2 linked regions of the Lentimonas sp. CC4 genome follow. The protein of the gene in region 1 interacts with the protein of each later gene in a pairwise test. Links are inferred from orthologs where the notes say so. Each region holds a gene or a part of one and is shown on either strand. Other genes may lie near its edges. The genes, in order: rpe and eno.

Region 1 (3,075 bases):
TCTGCTTTAATTTCGTAAGATCGTTCGATTGCCTTCAGGGGGGAGACTGCGCTTTGAGTGACGTATGAAACTATATTCAGGAGTTAGGCGGAGGTCTGCGGCACGACTGACCTTGCCAAGTCCGTAGATGGCGTAGCAAATAAGGAGTTAGTCGTGAGTCGCTTAGGCTCAAGAATACCGTTGCCAATTTGGCGAACTGCAACATCTACATAATCCTAGATTCAGGAGTTAGAAGTTAGGAGTCAGAAGTTAGTCTTTGATTATGAAGCCTTTGTAGATTCTCCTATAGCCGCCAATTTGGCGAGCGTCTAGGGCTCCATAAAACACTGATGCTCAGCTTCTAACTCCTTCCTCCTGACTTCAAACGACTCTTTTAAGTATGAAAATAGCACTGGCACAATTTGAGGTTCACCGAGGTAATCCTGCTGCAAACTTGGAGGCGATCGCGGCATGGGTCGCTGAAGCGAAAGCGGGTGGTGCGGGGGCAGTTTTTTTACCGGAGATGTGCACGACAGGATTTGATTGGAAGCGATGCCGTGAGCTATTGCCTGAAGCGGCAGAACATCGTGTTCGGCTTGCGGCGCTCGCGAAGGTTAATGACATCGCGATTTGTGGCTCATTTCTAGAGCAAACCGAGTCAGGGTGTCCCGCCAATGCGCTGACATACTTTGAGCGTTCAGGAGCTGTGGCGGCGCATTATCGTAAGGTGCATTTGTTTACGCTGTTCGGTGAACAGAAACATGTGGAAGCAGGGGAGCGTATTGTGACCGCTGAAACCGAACTGGGGCGAGTTGGTTGTAGTGTCTGTTACGACCTGCGGTTCCCCGAGTTATTTCGAAAATGCGCGCTCGATGGTGCTGTAATTCAAGTTTTACCAGCAGCGTTTCCGCATCCACGACTCGCGCATTGGCGCACCTTAATCCAAGCACGTGCGATCGAGAATCAATCCTATTTCATCGCGACGAATCAGTGCGGTGTCGAAGGGCACGGATCATCCGTGGGAGAAACGCGCTATTTCGGCCACTCCATGGTGGTCGATCCGTGGGGAGAGATTTTGCTAGAAGCCGATGAATGCGAAGGCGTGCACTTCGTTGATATTGATATCGAGAAAGTTGCGAAAACACGCAGCGCGCTGACGGCGCTGAAGGACCGGCGTCCTGAGTTGTATGGCACTGACTAGTAGCCTATAACATTCAAAACTTCGCAAATCCTATGTTTTGGCTACAAACATCGAACATTGAACTTTTAACATCGAACGTCCAATACACATTGGAATGAAAGCGAATTTCTATTCAAAATTGGACGTTTCACGTTCGATGTTCGACGTTCATGCCGACCAAACTCCAAATACTTCAGCTCTTCGAAGTGTTTCGAGAAGCAGATAAATACGAAACAACGCGAGAGATAAGGCACTAGGCAGTGACCGACGCACTAAAGGCTTTGCGGTCTTCTGCTTTGAAAAATGCGGTGCCAGCCACGAGTGTATCGACGCCACGTGAAGTGCAGGATCCCGCAGTTTTGAGATCAACGCCACCATCGACTTCGAGGCGATAATTAAGCCCTAGTTCTTCGCGCCACTGGGCGAAGGTTTCAAATTTAGGCAGCACATCTTCGCGGAAGCTTTGCCCGCCGAAGCCTGGTTGCACCGTCATGAGCAGCACAATGTCGCATTCGGCTAGGAATGGTTTCGCGGCTTCTGCAGGTGTATCCGGGTTGAGCACGACGCCGCATTTGCAACCACGTGCCTTGATGCGCTGCAACGTCTCGGCGATCGGGTAGTCAGGCTCCACGTGAATCGTGACCTGATCGGCTCCCGCATCGATAAACGCGTCGACGAATTTGTCGGGATTATCGAGCATCAAATGGACATCAAAGAACAAGTCCGAAGCCGAACGCATCGCCTTAATTGTTTGTGGCCCGAATGTTAGGTTCGGCACGAAATGCCCATCCATAATGTCGAGGTGCACCCAGCTCAATCCAGCCGCTTCAATTTCTTTCAAGCTGCTTTTTAGGTCGGCGTGGTCGCCTGCAAGTATGGAGGGAGCTAGGATTTTTTCGTGTGAACTTTGCATGGACGGCATGCAAAAGCGGATTTCAGGCACTGGCAAGACCAGCGTTTCGCTTTTTATAATCTTAAAAATCCTTAGTCAGCTTGTGTCCGACGCGCCGTTGTCGTTTTGAAAAAGTGACTGACTTGGCGTTGTGCGTCTTGCTGGAGCGTAGCAATCAAGCACAAGTGTAAGCTTGAGGGGCGAGAGTTGTCCTGGCCCAGTGGGCGGTTCGGCAGAAACAGGCATGTGGGAATTCTCTGGCGACAACACCTACACGGGCACCACTAGCATCACAGGTGGTTCCACCTTAGTTGCAAAAAGTGCAACTGCATTGGGCGCAACCGATGCTGGCACGACGGTGCAGGACGGCAGTGTTCTGGATGTTCAGGCAAACATTGGCACTGAAGCCATTAGCATCTCAGGCTCAGGCGTCAGCGGCGGTGGAGCCTTAATCACTAGCACGGGCACCGGCACGGTCGGCGGTCCAGTCACCATGACGGCAGACAGCAGCATCGGTGGAGCTGGGACTTTGAATGTGAGCGGTGCGATCGGCGGTAGTCATACTCTTACTAAAGTGGGCACTGGCACTACGACATTGAGCGGAGTCAACTCCGTTGGCGGCGCGACTGTGAATCCGGGCACACTGGCTGTTAGTGGCGGATCGCTTGCGATTGAGTCCGGCCAACAGATTACTGTGGCAAGCGGCAACTTCAATGTGAATGGCGGTGCGGTCACCTCCGATACTGCGATCAACCTTTCCGGTGGCGACATGAGTGTTTCTTCTGGTAGCGTCACACTTACAGACCCAAGTCCTGGCGGCTCAACTTTCAACGTAATTCAGGGGGGCGGCACGGGTGCATTGAATGTCACTGGCGGCGATTTCATCGTGGCTGGTGCGACTGGCGCAACCGATACCATTGCGTTTAACGGTGAGATTAATATCAGCGGTGGAACGTTCAGCGCGGTTGGTGGTCAGGCTTTTGGATCGAGCAGTGCAGTGTTCAATATTGAAGGGGATGACGCG
Region 2 (3,311 bases), 900 kb from region 1 along the record:
TGTGGAGGCATTAGCACCAAAGATCACGGAGATCTTTGGTGCGGATGGTCATGGTTTTACGTGGGCGCCGTCTCGTCTCGTTTACGATTCTCCAGATAAGGCGCAGAAGCGTTTGGCAAAGGAGTCCGAGCTGATTCTGACTTCGTTGGCCGAGTCGATTGAGACGGCTGAAGATCATTTGGTGCTGATTTCGCCTTACTTTGTGCCGACGAAGCCTGGTGTAGCGCGGTTGATCGAGATTCAAGAGCGCGGCGTGGAAGTGATCGTCGTGACGAACTCCTTGGCTGCGAATAATCAACCCATCGTGCATGGCGGGTATGCGAAGTCGCGCAAGGCCTTGTTGCGGGCAGGAGTTCAGCTCTATGAGGTGAGCGCCGATGCAACTTCTGGCGTGGAGGCGGCGGTGCCTATCGGCGCGAAGAAGGGGACGTTGCATGCGAAGGCTTTTGTGGTGGATCGCAAAGAGTTGTTTATCGGATCCTTCAACTTTGATCCACGGTCTGCTTATATTAATACTGAGCTCGGTGTGATTATTGAATCGCCTGAAATGGCGGGACATGTGCTCTCGTTGCTTGAGGAGAAAGGGCCAGAGAATACCTATGAGGTGTATTTGGATGCAAAGGAGCGCCTTCGCTGGAAGCGACTCGAGGCAGGTGAATGGGTCGTTTACGATAAAGAGCCCAATACTGGTTTCTGGAAGCGCTTGACCGCGCGTGTGATGGGTTGGTTGCCGATTGAGAGTCAGTTGTAGAAGCGGCATCCTGCCGCTTTTTCTCAAGAAGCAAGCGGCTGGAAGCCGCTTCTACTGTGATATCTACACAAAAAAGCCCGACGGTCGAAACCGTCGGGCTTTGTATTAAATCTTACGATTCGGACTACTTGAGTGTGCCGGCGTAGATCGCGTTTTCACCCAACTCTTCTTCGATGCGAAGGAGTTGGTTGTATTTTGCGATACGGTCGGAGCGGCTCATGGAACCAGTCTTGATTTGCCCAGCGTTAGTCGCAACAGCGATGTCAGCGATGGTCACGTCTTCTGTTTCACCTGAACGGTGAGAGATGACTGAGTTGTAGCCGTTTACCTTGCCGAGCTCGATTGCTTCGAGTGTTTCGGTCAGTGTGCCGATTTGGTTCACCTTGACCAAGATCGAGTTAGCAACACCGAGGTCGATGCCCTTCTGGAGGAACTTAACGTTTGTTACGAAAAGATCGTCACCCACGAGCTGCACCTTGTCGCCGATTGCGTCTGTGAGAGCCTTCCAGCCATCCCAGTCGTTTTCGTCGCAACCGTCTTCGATGGAGTCGATTGGGTATTTTTCAGTGAGCTCTTGTAGGTAAGCTGCTTGCTCGTCGGAGTTGCGCTTAGCACCACCTTCGCCTTCGAACTTAGCGTAGTCATATACGCCGTCTTCGAAGAACTCAGAGGAAGCACAGTCGAGTGCGAATGTGATGTCAGAACCGACCTTGTAGCCAGCTGCTTCAACAGCCTTTGTCAATGTGTCGAGCGCATCTTCGGTGCCTTCGAACTTAGGAGCGAAACCACCTTCGTCACCCACAGCTGTGCTGAGGCCACGATCGTGAAGCACTTTCTTGAGGCTGTGGAAGCACTCAGCACCCATGCGGATTGCTTCGCTGAATGTTGCTGCGCCGATTGGACGGATCATGAACTCTTGGAACGCGATAGGCGCGTCAGAGTGTGAACCACCATTGATGACGTTCATCATAGGCACTGGAAGCACCTTAGCGTTTGGTCCGCCGATGTATTTGTAAAGTGGAAGTCCCATTGCGTCTGCGGCTGCGTGTGCAACTGCAAGGGAGACACCGAGCATAGCGTTTGCGCCGAGCTTGCCTTTGTTGGCAGTGCCATCGAGCTCAAGCATGATCTTGTCGATCGTGAGCTGGTCGCAAGCGTCGAAGCCGATCAATTCAGGAGCGATGAGGTCGTCAACGTTTGCAACTGCTTTGAGGACGCCTTTACCGAGGTAGCGAGCTTTGTCGCCGTCACGAAGCTCGACTGCTTCGTGCTCACCGGTGCTGGCACCAGATGGAACAGCTGCACGGCCGACGATGCCGGACTCGAGTTCGACGTCGACTTCAACTGTAGGATTGCCACGTGAATCAATGATTTCGCGGGCGCGGATGTCTGTGATGATTGTGCTCATAATAAAAAAGCGTTGTATTTCTAGGTGAGATGAGTGCCCTGCCTCCGTTTAATCAGACTAAGCGGATAATCGGACAGAGCGGTTGTTGTTGTGCACTAAGATTAGAAACTGTCAACGATTCCTCGATAAGTATGCTTAATGATAAGGGTGGGCTGATCTTATTGATAAGTCGTGCTAATTTAAAAATTAATTAAGATTAGATCGTGTAGTGCGGTGAGAGGAGACTAGTTCAGGCAACCACGCTTTACTGGTAAAGATCGCAGGGTAGGGACAGTGCACCGCATCTAGCGGTCTTGTCTCTATTAAGAATCAGAATAGTCGTTTAGTATGACTCGAATTCTAATACATAGAGGGTTTCGTCGGGATCTGAAATGATGTAGATCAGACGGTTCTCGTGGTCGACCGCCAGTCCTTCCATTTGCTCAATGTCTGCGGAAAAACTTCCGAGTATTGTCGAGTTTTCATCCAGCACATTTATATTTCTCGATCGGTCGCTCAAGACCCATAGATGCTTGCTCTCAGAATCAAAACTGATGCTGGAGTAGTCTTCGGCGACGTTGAGATTACGTCTAGAGATCTCTTCGAGTTGTCGATTCAACTTGATCAATAGCCCCGGGGATTCCTGCATAATATGAAATTCTTCGGCGTCTTCGTCGTAGGTCAGTGCTTCGGGGCCTTTGTTATCAAAGCCTGGTATATCGATAATGGCTTCCTCCAGAATCGTGCCGTCCTTTCGGGCAATTACGATTTTGCGATCACGCTCTGCAATGAAGGCCAGATGCTGTGCGTCAATCGTTGAGATGGCCTCTAAGTCGTCATAACCTGTGGGGAAATGATTCAACACTGCACCTTTTAGATCTATTTGATAGATGTGGCCATTGGTGTCGCTGACGGTCCAAAGGCTTTGGTTGTCTTTCGCGAGGCTTAATCCCGAAGGTTCTTTGACTGCAATTGGATAGGCGCCGATCAGTTTGAGGTTTTGACTGGTTGCGACGTCGGCTAGATTAATTTTGTTCTTTTTGCATCCTGTATTGCCGAAGGTCAGGCAAAGCGTTGCCAAGTAAGCTGAGATTTTTAAATAATTCGGTATAGCCATATCAGTAGTCGTTGTGATTTTAGACTATGGGCTCCCTATTTGGTTCAAAGTTTGTT

The links.
Region 2: the proteins of rpe (region 1) and eno interact in binary tests that used the Escherichia coli proteins (3 or more experiments, as listed by UniProt). The link is inferred for Lentimonas sp. CC4 from one-to-one orthologs.

Annotation. Positions count from the first base shown.
Region 1 is NZ_CACVBO010000001.1:2,864,529-2,867,603, forward strand. Bases 243-2,987 are described here. They hold rpe (ribulose-phosphate 3-epimerase), read right to left. Parts: upstream 2,073-2,987; coding sequence 1,413-2,072; downstream 243-1,412. Other genes in these bases: GZZ87_RS12360 (nitrilase-related carbon-nitrogen hydrolase), read left to right, coding at 380-1,180; GZZ87_RS12370 (PEP-CTERM sorting domain-containing protein), read left to right, coding at 2,296-2,987. Outside these bases: GZZ87_RS12355 (ATP-binding protein), read left to right, coding at 1-18; more of GZZ87_RS12370, read left to right, coding at 2,988-3,075. UniProt on the Escherichia coli protein: Catalyzes the reversible epimerization of D-ribulose 5-phosphate to D-xylulose 5-phosphate.
Region 2 is NZ_CACVBO010000001.1:1,968,884-1,972,194, forward strand. What follows is about bases 18-2,998. They hold eno (phosphopyruvate hydratase), read right to left. Parts: upstream 2,160-2,998; coding sequence 876-2,159; downstream 18-875. Other genes in these bases: GZZ87_RS08620 (phospholipase D family protein), read left to right, coding at 18-751; GZZ87_RS08630 (SdiA-regulated domain-containing protein), read right to left, coding at 2,482-2,998. Also shown: more of GZZ87_RS08620, read left to right, coding at 1-17; more of GZZ87_RS08630, read right to left, coding at 2,999-3,255. UniProt on the Escherichia coli protein: Catalyzes the reversible conversion of 2-phosphoglycerate (2-PG) into phosphoenolpyruvate (PEP). It is essential for the degradation of carbohydrates via glycolysis.